Regions from separate parts of the Alteromonas sp. S015 genome, predicted to be linked through region 1. Evidence: predicted binding sites of a transcription regulator. Region 1 holds the regulator's gene; the other holds the start of a gene.
The links. Region 1 encodes LexA, which represses DNA repair genes until DNA is damaged. Its sites were predicted from a motif close to TACTGTATNNNNATACAGTA; they were not measured.
Positions count from the first base shown of each region.

Region 2: recN (DNA repair protein RecN) is a predicted target of LexA. The motif match lies at 6,137-6,156, and genes of this name have one in related genera.

Region 1 covers NZ_JAZETO010000003.1:140,280-148,667, forward strand. Annotated here, with positions in the region: gene V7R42_RS07055 (sensor domain-containing diguanylate cyclase) at 117-2,399, shown strand; gene V7R42_RS07060 (hypothetical protein) at 2,381-2,794, opposite strand; gene lexA (transcriptional repressor LexA) at 3,035-3,661, shown strand; gene coxB (cytochrome c oxidase subunit II) at 4,243-5,406, shown strand; gene ctaD (cytochrome c oxidase subunit I) at 5,416-7,059, shown strand; gene V7R42_RS07080 (cytochrome c oxidase assembly protein) at 7,207-7,794, shown strand; gene V7R42_RS07085 (cytochrome c oxidase subunit 3) at 7,818-8,388, shown strand, end outside.
Region 2 covers NZ_JAZETO010000001.1:550,073-558,460, reverse strand. Annotated here, with positions in the region: gene V7R42_RS02355 (hypothetical protein) at 1-592, opposite strand, end outside; gene V7R42_RS02350 (arsenate reductase family protein) at 1,245-1,739, shown strand; gene V7R42_RS02345 (DUF445 domain-containing protein) at 1,752-3,038, shown strand; gene tmpT (thiopurine S-methyltransferase) at 3,171-3,824, opposite strand; gene V7R42_RS02335 (outer membrane protein assembly factor BamE) at 3,930-4,286, opposite strand; gene recN (DNA repair protein RecN) at 4,411-6,096, opposite strand; gene dps (DNA starvation/stationary phase protection protein Dps) at 6,519-7,028, opposite strand; gene nadK (NAD(+) kinase) at 7,289-8,164, opposite strand; gene V7R42_RS02315 (fatty acid cis/trans isomerase) at 8,255-8,388, opposite strand, start outside.

The DNA of each region.
Region 1 (8,388 bases):
TGGTTAGACGAGAGCTTGTCTAAACGATTGGTAATGCGACATTAGCATTATTCATATTGCGATAAGCGAAGTCAGTTACTACTTTTATAAAAGTTAACAGTTGTGGGCAAGTAGCAGTGGATGATAAAAATCGCCTAAAGATAATTGACGAGTTTATACTCAACAATGAGGTACCATTAGATCTCAACGACCTTATGGTCTTGTTAGCAGGCGCATACAAAATGCCTATTGCCCTAATTGGCATTGTGGGGGAATTTGATGAAGTATTTAAAGCGCGATTTGGAACATCACTTAATAAAGTAAGCAGAGAGCATGGGTTCTGTGGTCATGTTGTGCAAGAGCGTAAACAATTCGTCATTAACAATGCCCGTGAAGACGCCAGATTTCTAAATAATCCACTGGTGACAGGTGAACCACACATCTGCTTTTATGCAGGAACACCAATTGAAATTAATGGTCAGGTTATCGGTGCTGTATGTTTAATCGATACTGTCCCCCGAGAAATCGATGAACAATTTCTAGAAGTCCTGAATAGAATTGGCGCGCTTGTCAGCCAACACATTTCTCTCTCAAAGGAGCATGAAGTACTAAAGCGTGAGCATGGCTTAATTGAAAAATCTCCTATTGTGCTGGCGACATGGCGAAATACAACGTCGCTAAAATTGGTTCATATCTCTAAAAACAGCGAGCGTGTTCTGGGTATAGCAGCGCATGATTTACTTAGCGGCACTGTAGAATTTAGCGACGTATTAACAGAAGACGCTGAGAGCGATTTTACATTTGCCATGCAGGCGCACATGGAAGGCGTAGAAACCCATACCTGTAGGCTTCAAATAGCAACGCCCACGCGGACCATTTGGGTAAGTATGATCTCTACTGCCAGTTTCCGAGAAGACGGTATGCTCTACTCGGTTCAAGCGTTTTTATTTGACACTAGCGACCAGAAATATGTGGAGGACAAACTTAATAAAACAAACCAGCGCATGCGGCTCTTATTGGAGGCCTCTGAATTGGGTACGTGGGATTGGAACTTGGCCGCTGATGTAAACCAAGTCAATAAACGTTGGTGTGACATCGTCGGTCTTGAATATGAGTACTATGACACCAGCTCTCGCTTTTTCAGACAGTTAATTCACCCTGCGGACTATGTAAAAGTAGAAAAGCAATTAAATGAGCACATTACTGGTAAGAGCAAAGTTTTTAATACGACTTTTCGCATGAAACATACTAACGGCTCATGGGTGTGGGTTGAAAGTTATGGAAAAACCGTCGAATCTGACAGTATGGGTAAGGCTATTCGACTTGCCGGCATTCATCGCGACATTACGCAAAGAATGGAAAGCGAACTTCATGAGAGAAAGAAAACCCAGCTTCTACAGTTTATTAACAAAACCCGCGCTTCCTACCTCCAAAATAATGATCTAACCATGGCCTGCCAAACCGTATTGTCCGAGCTTATTGATATTTCAGATAGTCAGTTTGCGTTTGTAGGGCAAATGAAAGCTGAAGGTAATGCATCGAGGCTGTTTATTCACGCGATTTCGGAAATAGTGTGGGACACCAGCAGCTTCACGCAATATAACGAGTACAAAAAGCGAAACTTGTATTTCGATAGCTTTGATAACCTTTTCGGTACCACAATTTTAACCGGTGAAGTTACGATAAGTAATACTTCAGGGAGTCATCCAAACTCAAAAGGAGTGCCGAAAGGCCATCCTCGCATTAGTCGATTTTTAGGGCTGCCGATTAAGGTCAAAGATAGAGTGGTGGGCATGATTGGTTTAGCCAATAAATTTGAGCCCTACACCATTGAGGATGCAAAGTTTTTACAGCCTCTATTAGATGCACTAGCGGGGCTTTTCTATGCAGTAGAACTAGAGGATGCACGCGCAATAGCTGAAGAGAAGTTGCGAAAGCTGGCCATGACTGATTCGCTGACGGGGCTGTTTAATCGGCGAGCATTTGTTGATAAATGTCATCAGCTTTCTACACAAAGTAATAGAGTAAGCGTAGCAGTAATCGATATAGACCACTTTAAGGAAGTTAATGACACTTATGGACATGATGCAGGAGACCAAGCATTAATTTCAGTAGCCCACCTCATAGAAGAATATTATGTGGAGCCAGATATTGTTTCTCGTCTTGGGGGCGAAGAGTTTGCGATAGTGGCAATTTCCGACAACAAAAAAGACGAAGAAAGACGCTTTAACAAACTTCGAGAGGCTGTTGAAAAAACAGAAGTAAAATACAAAACAGACACGATATCCGTAACGATAAGCATCGGAGCAGTCTTTGCTGAGGACAGTTTGAACGTTGACTTTAGTGGATTGCTTTCCAAGGCCGATAAACTGCTATATACGGCGAAAAAGAATGGTCGAAATCAAGTTATTCTAGAGTGACGAGCGCTTAAGGTTGCTATCCCAGCACCAAGTTTTGCCGCTGATTCATATGCTTCTTTTGTGTGCTCTGGGAACTGTAGCGACGCACCACGGTGCCCAATTGAAAAATCTGTTCTATAAAAAGGGCCTTCACTACATTGTTGTAGTGCACTTTTCAGCTCTCCATCATCTATGTCTTCTGCGAGAAAAGAGGGGCGCGCGCCTATCTGTAAATTCGCGGCCTGTCCTGCGGGTACCTGAACAATTACAGGCACTTCAACTGTTTCAACTACGGTTACTGTGTTTTCGACAACCACCTGCTTCTCTACCTCGACCACTTCTACCGAGTCGTCATCACACGCTGGTAACAATAGAGCGCCGACAAATATTGGGAATATTTTTTTAGTTAATATCATAAATTTTGCATTGTAATTAATGAATTAAGGTTTACCTGTAGGGTAATTAACATCAGCCCAAAATTACGCTAAGCGTTGTGCATGTCGGTTTCGTGATAATGGTGTTACGAATTTGCTACATTCCTAATCAAAAATAAAGCGTGTCAAAACCACCCAACGCTTCTCTCTCAAGGTTTACTACTTGTTATTTGTTTTTAGGTGTATATACTTACAGGAACTGTATGAACAGACAGGTCTTTTATGCGCCCACTCACAGCTCGACAAACTGAAGTTTTAGAACTTATCAAAACAACCATGCAAGAAACGGGAATGCCGCCTACTCGCGCAGAAATTGCGCGTCAGCTTGGTTTTCGCTCTGCCAATGCTGCAGAAGAACATTTGAAAGCATTGGCGCGTAAAGGCGTAATTGAAATTTTGCCGGGTACCTCACGGGGTATTAAACTGAATATCCCCCTTGATAACGACATTCCAGAAGAAGAAGGTCTGCCGTTAATTGGACGTGTAGCAGCGGGTGAGCCAATTTTGGCACAGGAGCACGTAGAGTCGCACTATAAGGTTGACCCTGCTCTGTTCCAACCTCAAGCTGACTTCTTGCTGCGTGTTAACGGCATGAGTATGAAAGATATTGGTATTTTAGATGGTGATCTTCTTGCTGTGCATCGGACCACAGATGTGCACAATGGCCAAGTCGTTGTGGCGCGCGTGGACGAAGACGTTACGGTAAAGCGTTTAGAGAAACGCGGTCGCGAAGTATTACTTCATGCCGAAAACGAAGAATTTGCACCTATAAGGGTTGACCTTGCCAACGAGCCTTTTGCTATTGAAGGTATAGCAGTCGGTGTTATAAGAAACGCAGACTGGATGTAAGGTTTTAGCTACTTCAACGAAAAGCGGCACACTAGCCGCTTTTTTTATGCCTTTTGTTCCTATATTTCTGTCGGTTTTATTAAGTTAGGGTCGCTTATTGAGTTTTCTAACCTTGAAACACAGAATAAACACTACGTGACATATCAAGGTTATTCTGGCTGTGAATGAACGACTGTATACGCATTTATTATTTTAAGGTTTGTTTGAAAATAATTATTGCTAGCGTGTTAGTCGTTGATTTTACATTCAAATGAGTGCGCGTAATTCCTAGCGTGTTGTTCAAAATGTGCGTTTGATTTTACCCATTCCCAACATGTGTCTCACTCCACATCTATTCAAAACGTAACGTATGGCTGCCATATGAAATGATTAAAAATTGAACGCTTCGTTAAATTTTTAACAGAAAAGACTAGACGGCACGGCATTATTGCGCAATTCTTATACAAAGATTAACAAAATAATAACAATGACCCTAAATTTGTTTTACAAGTTGAAGTGGTGGGTCAATCGTTCGCAAACCATTTGGTAGGACATCGCGCAAACTTATCAGCGTTTTGGCCTAGCCATTACGGAGGTGCTGAGTGAAACAATTAACGACCGTCTTCGCAAAATGGTGTTTGAGTATACCATTTTTGCTAATTTCTCCTTTGCTTTTCGCGCAAGAAGCCAGTGAAGAAGCTTCTTCACTTAACTTAAGACGCGGTGCTACTGACATCAGTGGGCAGGTTTACGATCTTCATATGCTGATGTTCTTTATATGCGTTGGCATCGCCGTTGTAGTATTTGGGGTTATGTTCGCCTCAATGTATTTGCACAGAAAGTCTCGCGGCGCGAAGCCAGCCAATTTTCACGAGAACGTGAAAGTAGAAATTGCTTGGACCGTTATTCCTTTTCTTATCCTTATCTTTATGGCTGTGCCAGCAGCGAACACCCTTATCGCGATGGAAGATACGTCTGAGCCTGACATGACTGTGTTAGTCACGGGCTCTCAGTGGAAATGGCACTATAAGTATATGGATAGCGACGTAGAGTTTTATTCTTTGCTCGCCACTCAACGCGAGCAAATTGAGAACAAATTCCAAAAAACAGACAACTACTTACTGGAAGTTGACCGCCCATTAGTCATTCCTACAGGTAAAAAAGTACGTTTTCTTATTACCTCTGACGACGTTATCCACTCTTGGTGGGTTCCTGACTTTGCCGTGAAAAAAGATGCGAACCCCGGTTTTATTAACGAGTCTTGGGCCAAGGTGAATGAACCTGGTATTTATCGCGGGCAGTGCGCAGAGCTTTGTGGCAAAGACCATGGCTATATGCCAGTTGTGGTGATTGCCAAAGAGCCCGCTGAGTTTGACAAGTGGATGGGCGAACAAGAAGAAATTGTTCGTAAAGCAAAAGAAGAAGAGCAGCGTCTGCTTTCTATGAATATGTCTATGGATGAACTCATGAAAGTTGGCGAGCGTGTTTACAACACAACGTGTGCAGCGTGCCATATGCCTAATGGCGAAGGTCTACCTGGCGTATTCCCAGCCCTAAAAGGTAGCAAAATGGCATTGGAAGACCAGCAAGGCCACATTGATATTGTACTTCACGGTAAGGCGGGTACGGCAATGCAGGCGTTTAGCAAAATGCTTAGTCTTAAAGAAATTGCTGCGGTTGTCACTTACGAGCGCAACGCCTGGGGCAACAACACTGGCGATATGGTTCAAGCGAAAGATGTCAACGCAGTGGCAAACGGAAATTAGGAGCAGACAATGAGCAAAGCAACTGAAGTTATATCGACAGATACCTCTGCGCCTCACCGTGCTCAAGTACATGGCGGTCACGTGCATGATGATCATGAACACCACGACCATATTCCTAAAGGCATAACGCGCTGGTTGTTTACCACTAACCATAAAGACATAGGCACACTGTATCTGTGGTTTGCTTTCATAATGTTTTTGGTTGGCGGTGCAATGGCCATGGTGATCCGGGCGGAACTATTCCAACCTGGCTTACAGATAGTAGATCCAAACTTCTTTAACCAAATGACCACAGTACACGGGCTTATCATGGTATTTGGCGCAGTAATGCCCGCCTTTACTGGGCTTGCGAACTGGCTAATTCCAATGATGATTGGCGCGCCCGACATGGCGTTGCCGCGCATGAACAACTGGAGCTTCTGGATTTTACCCGGCGCTTTTTTGATTCTGCTTAGCTCGCTCTTTATGGAAGGTGGCGGCCCAGCTTTCGGTTGGACTTTCTACGCGCCACTTTCAACAACCTATAGCGGCGATTCGACTGCATTATTCGTATTCTCCGTTCACATAATGGGTATTTCATCCATCATGGGGGCAATCAACGTAATTGTGACCATCTTTAACATGCGTGCGCCAGGCATGACCTGGATGAAAATGCCACTGTTTGTTTGGACGTGGCTTATCACAGCATTTTTACTTATTGCTGTTATGCCGGTGCTCGCGGGTGCGGTCACCATGGTGTTAACCGACAAGTTCTTTGGTACAAGCTTTTTTGATGCTGCTGGTGGCGGCGATCCTGTTATGTTCCAGCATATTTTCTGGTTCTTCGGTCACCCTGAAGTATACATTATGATCTTGCCCGCTTTTGGCATTATCTCGCAAATTGTACCTACCTTTTCTAGAAAACAACTTTTTGGTTACGCGTCTATGGTTTACGCTACGGCGTCGATTGCGCTGCTCTCTTTTGTCGTGTGGGCTCACCACATGTTCACTACGGGCATGCCGGTGTACATGGAAATGTTTTTCATGTTTGCCACCATGCTTATCTCGGTGCCGACTGGGGTAAAAGTGTTTAACTGGGTAGCGACCATGTGGCGCGGTTCACTAAGCTTTGAAATGCCAATGATGTTCGCTATTGCCTTCATTGTACTGTTCACTATTGGTGGGTTGTCGGGGCTAATGTTGGCGATCACCCCTGTAGACTTCCAATATCACGATACGTATTTCGTTGTAGCGCATTTCCACTATGTTCTGGTAACAGGCGCAGTCTTTTCTATTATGGCGGCCGTGTATTACTGGCTGCCTAAATGGACAGGAAAAATGTACGACACAACCCTAGCGAAATGGCATTTCTGGTGCTCCTTAGTGTCGGTTAATGTTTTGTTTTTCCCCATGCACTTTGTTGGTTTGGCTGGTATGCCGCGCCGTATTCCTGACTACGCGTTGCAGTTCGCTGATTTCAATAAGTGGATAAGCCTAGGTGGGTTTGCATTCGGTTTATCTCAGCTCATCTTTCTTGCCTTGCTTATTAAAGCGTGCAAAAAGCAAGGTGAGCCGGTATCAGCACAAGTTTGGGATGGCGCAGAAGGATTGGAATGGGAAATTCCATCACCCGCCCCTTATCACACGTTTGAAACGCCACCTGTCGTTAAATAACGGTAAGTGGAGTTGTGGATAGATCAGTCCTGTCAATCGGCAGAAACCGGTGGGAATGACATTCACACGTTGCAGGTGGTGAGGGATATAAGCGGCTAAACAAGTGTTTACCAACCTTCATCTTTGGATTTACCCGGAGGTCACGTGATGTCACAGCAAAGCGCAAACAACAAGATGGTTATTAAACTTGTTGCTATTGTCATTGGCATGTTTGGCTTCGGCTTTGCCCTTGTTCCCTTGTACGACGTATTTTGCGACGTTACAGGGATTAACGGAAAAACCGAAGGCACGGCAGCGGTTTACCAATCCGTTGAGATTGATGAGTCGCGCGAAGTGACGGTTGAGTTTATTACTCGCACAAATACCGGTATGCCCTGGGAGTTTCGGGCTGAAACGAAGCGCGTGAAAGTACACCCAGGCGAACTCAATACGGTCTCTTTTTATGTGCGAAACCCTGCATCAAGCAATATCGTCGCACAGGCCATTCCCTCTGTATCTCCCGGAACGGCAGCACTCTACCTGAACAAGACTGAATGCTTTTGCTTTAATCAGCAGCCATTGGATGCCGGTAGTGAAGCCTACATGCCCATGCAGTTTTACGTCGACCCTCAGCTACCTGAAGAAATTACGTTTTTTACCTTGCAGTACACACTCTATGACGTCACAGCGCGAGCTAGTGACCTAACGACAACACCGAATCCCTTTATGGCCTCAACACCATCAGCTGGCGAATAGGCCGAAGGGGTAAGGAGAAGAAAATGCAACCCGAAGTACAGAATCACGAATACCAAAAATATTATGTACCCGCACAAAGTCCATGGCCTATTGTTGGGGCTGTAGCACTTTTTCTTATCGCCGTTGGTGCAGGCAATTTTGTAGTGCAAGCAACCAAAGGTGAATCCGGCTACGGAGGTCATATCCTTTTAGCAGGTATAGCGGTGTTGCTGGTGATGCTTGTAGGCTGGTTTAAAAACCAGATAGATGAGTCTATGGCCGGGCTTTATAGCGATCAGCTGGGACGTTCATATCGCCAAGGTATGAGCTGGTTTATCTTTTCAGAGGTAATGTTTTTCGCCGCGTTTTTCGGTGCGCTGTACTACGCAAGATTTATTTCCGTTCCATGGCTTGGCGGTGCATCGAACAACGCTATGACCAATGAAGTCTTGTGGCCGACCTTTGAAGCTATGTGGCCGCTGGTGTCAACGCCAGGGGGGATTACCACACAAGAAATGAGTGCCGCGGGTTTGCCCACAATCAATACGGTTATCTTGCTTATTTCATCTATTACGCTGCATTTCGCCCATGTGGGATTAGAGCAAAATAAGCGCA
Region 2 (8,388 bases), on a different contig from region 1:
AAACAATGTTGCCGCCCACAGTCACCGAGGCACTAATCGACAGGGTAGGTTTGTTATCTGATTTATTACCCCAAGAGTTCTCACTTTCCTTATATACGATATCGCCTAAAATGTGAGACGAGCCAGTTAAAGTAATATCGCCGTTGAGCGTTTTGATATGTTTCTCAATGCTTGTATCAATGACTGTTATATCTCCATTCACTGTTTCAACGCTACCGCCAATTGTACTTTGTGTAGGAAGCGTAACATTTCCATTCACGGTCTCTACGCCCTTAAGCACACTGAGGTGTGAAGCTGCGATGACATCGCCATTTACAATTTCGATATTTCGGACAGACACATGGCTACCCATTTCAATATTGCCGTTAACGATGCTGACTTCATCCGCACCGCCGTGGTCGCTAATTTCCACATTGCCATTAATAGAAGAAATATCACCCGCGTGCTTCCCTTCAGCTATGTCAATATTGCCTAGAATAGAACTGAAATCACTGCCTTCTAATGCACTAGCGTTGCCAACATGAATAACGCAGCCGGTAAGTAATGAGGCTGATAGCAGCATAGCTGCACTGGCAATAATAGACTTTTTCATATTCTTATATCCTTGATTGTTTTTATAAATACTTAATAACACGCTTTAACGGTATTGATACCAAACACAAATTTTTTTGTGTATTTATAAAGTACGCATCACATATCATGCCACTCTTGAAAAGTATTTTAAATCAGAAGGTTAGTGTGATATGCCAAAGGGGGGGAGACTAACTCAATGGCGTAATGATAAATTTTATAGTTTCATCTGCCACTAGATGGCGAATTTGACCACTCTGGACCACATGGCCCGAAGCTCAGAAAGGCAGAAGGGGACAGACACTCGCTTAAAGAAATTAAATAAATGGACAGACACCCAATGTGAATAGATATTTTTTTGGTTACAAGCTGCTTTTTGAGTGTGTGTCCAACGAGTACAGGTAAGATTTTAGCCTATGTGAGTGTCTGTCCTTGAATTGTATTTGGCCACAAGCTGCTTTTTTGAGTGTGTGTCCAAGAAGTACAGGTAGCAATTTGAGTGTGTGTCCAACGAGTACAGGTAAGATTTTAGCCTATGTGAGTGTCTGTCCAACGAGTACAGGCAAGGTTTTAACCTATGCGAGTGTCTGTCCTCGAATTTCGAGTGTCTGTCCTCGAATTTTAATAGTATGTTGGTATACGTGGTTTTTACTTTTTAGTGAGGTTAGGTGGCGATGATAAAGATTTATCACAACCCAGAGTGTGGCACGTCTAGGAATGTACTGGCGGTGATCAAGGCCGCTGGGTATGAGGTGCAGGTTATTGAGTATTTACGTGTTGGGTGGGAACGTGAACAACTAACTTATTTATTGAATGCAGCTAACCTTAACCCTCGACAAGCGCTTCGCACAACAAAGTCGCCTGCTGCTGAATTAGGGTTACTTGATGAAACAGTGAGTAACGAAATCATCTTTGAATTGATGCTGGAACATCCCGTTTTAGTGAATAGGCCTATTGTTTGCATTCCCGAAGGTGAACACGAAAAAGCAGTTTCTTTACCTCTTGGGAGAGTTGAAGGTAATTCCTATTCGAATAACGCGAAAGAAACAGTGAAATTATGCCGGCCAAGTGAAGCTGTACTGGATATTTTGCCTGTATGGCCACAAGGCCCTTTTGCTAAAGAAGACGGCTCACCACTTATAGACCAAGATGGTAAACGAGTAATTTAAACGGAGTAGTTTATGCAGGACAAGTACACGCAATTGAATAAGGCTAAAAGGCTTGCATTGGCCTGTTTGATTTTTGCCGCAAGTGTATTTGTTTTAACGGTTTTACTTCCCAAGTTTTATCCAAACTTGCAAGGAGTATGGTGGTTGGGGCTTATTAAGATGGCTAGTGAGGCGGCGCTCATCGGTGGTCTAGCTGATTGGTTTGCAGTGACGGCATTATTTAAGCCAATTCCAGCGAAGTACCCCATTCCGCACACCAATATCGTGGCTAGTAACAAGTCTGTTATTGCTAATAACCTGTCATTGTTCGTTAAGGAAAAGTTCTTTCATCCTGAAGCAATAGAGAAGCTAATTCGGGACAGCGACCCTGCAAAGGGCGCGGGAAGGTGGTTGTCACAAGATAGAAACGCTACCCGTTTAAGTCGCTTTCTATGCGATGCTTTTGCAGGCGTTCTTCGCGTGCTCGATGACAAACCTGTGAAAACGTTTATCGCTAAAACCGCACAGAAGGGCATTAACCAACTTGATCTTAGGCAATTGATGGCAACCTCGTTAAGCGCCGTTACGAAAGAGCGCCAGCATCAGGTAGTGCTTGATAGGGTGTTAGGGAAATTGGCCTCACTGCTTGCAGAGCCAGAAACCCAAATCTACATAGCAGATACGTTAGTAGTCTGGCTAAAAAACGAATACAGTCGTATTGAAAAGCTATTGCCGTCTAGTTGGCTAAGCGAGCAGGGGGCACTCATTGCTGTTAAAGCGGTTTCAAGTATTTTGGAAGATGTATACGAAGATGAGCATCACCCCATTCGCCATGCATTTGATGAGCAAGTACACGAATTCCTCTACGAACTACAGCACAGCCCGTTAATGGAGAAAAAGGTAAACAGCTATCGGGAAAAAATTATTAATGACCCAGCGTTAAACGCGTATGTTCAGCAATCATGGGCCAAGTTTCATCAATGGCTTTTAACGTCTCTTGAACAGCAAAATGGTAAAGCGGAAACAAAGGTGTCGAGCCTTTTAAACGATTTGGGTACCACGTTAACGCAAGACAGTGAGCTAGCAAAAGCGTTCAATAAACACATTGGAGAAGCGGCTAAATATATGGCGCCTGAGTTGGCTGAATTTCTAACCCGTCACATACGCGACACCATCAATAGCTGGGATGAGCGTGAGATGGCGGAGCAGGTGGAACTCAATATTGGTCGCGACCTTCAAAAAGTTCGCATAAACGGCACGATTGTAGGCGCGTTGATAGGTGCGATATTGTTTGGCATAGAGGCACTGCTTGGCCTCTAGTCATTTATTTAAGCAAGTCGCATTAGCTGGTGTGGGTATTAATAGCTTAAGTGTCGCTGTTAATCAGCGCTAAAACGCAAACTATAAAGCAACCATTTCAACGCTTTGTATTGGCAACAAATCTTAAAAAGTCTACTTCGCCGTTAGTGCAAATACCAAATTATCAGCGTCTACCTTGCCTTTCAAACCGCCTTCAAGCACCGAGCGCTCTAATCTTTGAATGTTGTAGTCCACTGAATAAAGAGCGTCAACGGTTTTTTCGTTTACGCTAAATGGAGGGCCGGCCATTTCATTCTGGTCATACTCGAATGAAATGATTAGCAGAGGGGCGCATTGAGTAATAGCAATTAGGTGTGCAGCGTATTGCTCGCGAAGGGGACTGGGCAATGCAACTAAAGCTGCTCTATCGTAGACCCCCGAAACATTGCCTAAGTCGCTTGATGTAAGTTTAAAGATATCACCTACGTAAATGGTTAAACCGTCTTTAGCGTAAATTTTACCGTTGGAAGTAGTGGTAACGGTAGGCTCTACACCTAGCTCTTCAAACAGCTGTATAATAGCCACTTCGCTTAGCTCAGCACCAACCACTTCACAACCTTGAGCCAGTAACCAACCAATATCACGGGTCTTTCCACATAGTGGTACAAAAATGCGCTTTAAAGATGTGCTAGGACTATCGTCGCCAAACAGAAAAGACGCATACTTTACTAAAAGTGCATTCCCTTCAGGTTCGTGAAATCCAATCTCGTTCTTTTGCCATTTACTGTGCCAAAAACTATGTTCCATATAAACCTCAAGTAGGTAAGCGATATATCTCTAAAAAAACAGACGTTTTTATGAAGGGTATTAGAAACAAAAAAGGTAGCGAGAAACGCTACCTTTTAGACAAAATTAGTTATCAAGCGGTGTATTGAAGTCTTCAGATAACTCGAAGTCACCTTCAACCGTTGTCACTTTGTTGTCTACAAAGTTAATCACCATTTGCTTTTGAAAATCTTCACCACGCTTTTTCATACCGCGTTTCATATCGTAAACGTAGTACCAAGTGTCATCGTCGAATGAGTCTTGAACAACAGGGTTACCTAGTACATAAATAACTTGTTCTTTTGTCATTCCAACGCGCAGCTTTTCCACATCTCTTTGATCAAGGAAGTTTCCTTGAGGAACGTCGATTCGATAAATCCAGTTCGAGCAAGCGGTTGATGTTAGTGTGATACCAAGAATTACTAATAGGTGTTGCAACTTCATGCGTTAATTTGTCCAGTATTGCCTTTGTTAGTGTCAATGAACTTCGCTAAAGCGAATTTCGAGACTGTTTTATTGCAAGCGCGAAAGCATGCTACATTGACAACTATGACCAATCAACTGCATTTTAGTTCGATGCTGCGCTTTTAAGCAGTTCTTTTGCATTCGCTAGCGCCGATTTGGTTACTTTATCACCGGCTAATAGTCTTGCAAGCTCATCGATCCTGTCTTGCTTAGTCAGCGCCAACATCTGGGTTTCAGTACTTTCCCCGTCGGTAAGCTTGGTAACAAACAATTGATTATGTGCCTGTGCCGCTACTTGAGGTAGATGGGTAACACACATTACTTGCGATTGTTTACCTAATTTACGTAAAAGCCCGCCAACGATTGATGCTGTTGGGCCGCTAATGCCCGTATCGACTTCATCGAAAATCATAGTAGGGGTAGCGTGATGGCCGCTCGCGATAACCTGAATAGCCAGTCCTATACGAGAAAGTTCACCACCTGATACGACTTTTTCTAATTTGTCTGCATCTTGACCAGGGTTGGTAGACACTTTAAATTCTACGGTATCTAGACCTGTGCTCACCAGCTTCTTAAGTTCGTCGTATTGAATCTGAATATCCACTTTTGCGTGGGGCATATTCATTTGGCGAATTTGCACTTCAATATCTTCGCTTAGCTTACCAGCAGCACGTTGCCTGCTCTCAGAAAGCGCTTTGGTCGCGGTTAAATACGTTGCTCGTGCTTCTTCTACTTCGCCTTCAAGCGTACCTAACAGTGTTTCCTGTTCCGATAAAGCATTGAATTCGGCGGCTAGCTCTTGGTGATGCTGATAAAGTCCTTCTGGCATCACAGTATGTTTACGGGCAAGTTCCATCGCCTTCGCATAGCGCGCCTCAACTTGCTGTAAGCGAAGTGGATCGATCTCTAAGTGGTCGCAGTAGCTACGTAGCTCTCCTGCCGCTTCTTCTACTTGAATTGCTGCATCATTAAGCATTGCAATGATTGGCGTTAAACTAGCGTCGTGCGCCTCTAATTCGCCTAAACGTTCAATACTGCTTTGTATAACTGACAGTGCGTTGCCTTCATCGCTTTCATATAAATTGTATACGCTGGTCTGTGCTTGCTCTAAAAGGCTTTGCCCGTTACTCAGGCGTTTGTGCTCTATTTCTAACTCTTCAAATTCACCCTCTTCAATGGCGAATTCATCAAGTTCTTGAACCTGATAAGTTAACAGCTGAATTCTGTCTTCACGCTGCTGGGCTTGTTCTTGAAGCGCCTTTAACGTGCGCTGTTTATCGCGCCAAAGAGAGTAGGTTTCTCTCACTTGCGCTAACAGTTCTTCGTGCTTTGCGTAACCATCAACTAATTCCCTTTGATGGTCTTCTTTCAGCAACTGTAGGTGGGTATTTTGACCGTGAATAGCCAACAAAAACTGGCCTAAGCCTTTAAGCTGCTGAAGTGAAGCGGGAATACCGTTGATAAAAGCTTTTGAACGGCCTTCTTTTGAAATAACTCTGCGAATAAAGCAGCTATTTTCATCTTCGTCTGAGGTGAGCTCGTGTTCGTCGAGAAAGGCTTTAGCTAATGTATTTCCGTTTAAAGAAAAGTGAGCAATGATCTCTGCTTTTGAACTACCTTTTCGCACCGCATTGGCATCAGCGCGCTCGCCTAAGCACAAGCTTAAAGCATCAATAGCAATGGATTTACCTGCACCGGTTTCACCGGTTATAGCAGTTAAGCCGTTTTCCAGTTGAACTGATAATTGTTTTACAACAGCAAAATTAGAAATAGAAAGATGCGCTAACATAACCACACTCGAAAAAGTTGAACATGATGATATATACAGTAACTGATAATATATACAGTATTTTTGTTGTGTAAAGTTAAGTCGCAAAATATTTATCTAAAAATAACTGGTGTCGATAATAAATTACATGAAATCAATTGCATAGATTTTTTATTGTAAAGGTGAGTTATGAGTAACCTATATTTGCATTCGACTTGGAGGGGTAATTTAAAGAGGCTGTGTAGGTTGAAAGTACAGTAGTGAAGTGCTCCTATGATAGTAAATCGAATTCTTGAATATATGCTGAGTAGTTTGCCGTTCTAATTACCTTTGGTTTTAGTTAGACAAACAGTAAAGAGGAGAGCCGAAGCTCTCCCTAACATTACAACTCTAATCTATTGCAGATAGTTCGGATTGCAATCTGCAAACACATTAGTCATATTCTATTGCTGCAGCTCGCCGCTACCAGATTCAATGTGCGCACGCACGAACCATTGGAACTGTTCTAAATCGGCTAGTTGACCGGTAACCATATCTTCCGATACTGGGTCAATCTCACCTAAGAGCTCAAGCGCTTTTCTATGGTCACCGTTTACACCATCATACACTGCATCCAGCGCTTTAAGGTGGTCAAGTACTAAGCCTTTACCCAGCTCATAATCGCTCCAGCTGCGACCTTCAACAATGGCTTTAGGCGTGCCTTTTGGTACGCCACCTAATGTTGCGATACGTTCGGCAATGGTGTCGGTCATTTCGCGTACCGCATCTACCTGCGGATCCAACATCTCATGCACACCGATAAAATTCGGGCCTACTACATTCCAATGAATGTGTTTCAGCGTTAACTGTAAATCTAATAGTGCAACCAATCGCTGATCCAATACCTTAATTGTTTTGGCAGCTGCATCGTTATCCATTCCAGGGGCTGTAAATTTGATATTGGTGTTACTCATGATATCTCCTATTGAATGCAAACAAGTCAGCGAGATGCGAAACATCATTTAGGCCAAATAACAAAGGCCTTGTGCTGACGACTTGTTGTAATAGGTGCAACAGGTATGCCGAAATCTTATATTTCTATAAGTCTTGGTTTTCGTTGAGGAAATTAGAGAAGATTAAAAAATCTTTATTTTTCAATCCTGTAGCGAATAAGAAAATGCTACAGGCTTATGTAATAAATGCACGTGTAACTAACTAAATGGAGCAGGTTGGGTTAATAAAGTTTACTACCCCAACCTAACTTTTTACGAAGTACATTGAAGTAACTGTAGCCTTTGGGGTGAACAAGATAGAGCTTGTCTACGCTCTTGCTTATGCGAATTTCATCGCCAGGTAGTACGGGCAGAACAATATGGCTATCGCAACTCACTTGTAACGAGTCACTGTTTACCTTTGATACTTTCATCGATACCTGACTGTCAGCATCAACAACAATTGGCCGGCTGCTCAGAGTGTGAGGAAACATGGGGACTAACGTAAGCGCATCTAGCTTAGGCATTATAATAGGGCCGCCTGCTGATAGAGAGTAAGCCGTTGAACCTGTGGGTGTGGCCACTATTAACCCGTCACTGCGCTGGCTGAATACAAATTGCTCATCGATATAAATTTCAAATTCCATCATATGGGCAACTTTACCGTGGTGAAGCACCACTTCGTTTACAGCAGAGTTGTTACTTTTAAGCTTTTCGTGTCGATAAACTTCTACTTCAAGTAAGAAGCGCTCTTCTACCACGCATTCACCGTTAAAGATAAGGTCAAGTTGTTGAACAATATCATCGGGGTGGATATCTGTTAAAAAGCCGAGGTTCCCTCGGTTTACGCCGACAACATGAATGTCAAAACGAGCAAGCACACGCGCAGCACCAAGCATACTGCCGTCACCGCCTACCACAACGGCAAGGTCAGCCTCTTTGCCAATAGTGACAAGGTTACAGCTTTTAAAGTTCTCGGTTTCAAGCTCTTCAGCAATACTTTCTTCAACCAATAATTTACAGCCTTTTGCCAATAAATATTCGGCAAGAATGTTCAGGCTGTCGTGAGTTGCAGCGTGCTGAGGTTTTCCAATTAAAGCAACGGTTTGATAGGGCATGGAATGCTAATGTCCTTTCATTTCCAATGGTTGGACATTAGCACAGGTTTTTTGCAAAAGAAAAGCGTAAAACGCTACACAACAAAAGGTTTAGCGATCTTCCAGGCGATTATAGTCGAGAAGACCGCCTTCAATAGGATAGCGCTCGCTAGACCATTGCATTAATTTATCACTAAACGCCCAAAAATCAGGGTTGGTTCGGCGCATGCCAACATCGTCGAGCA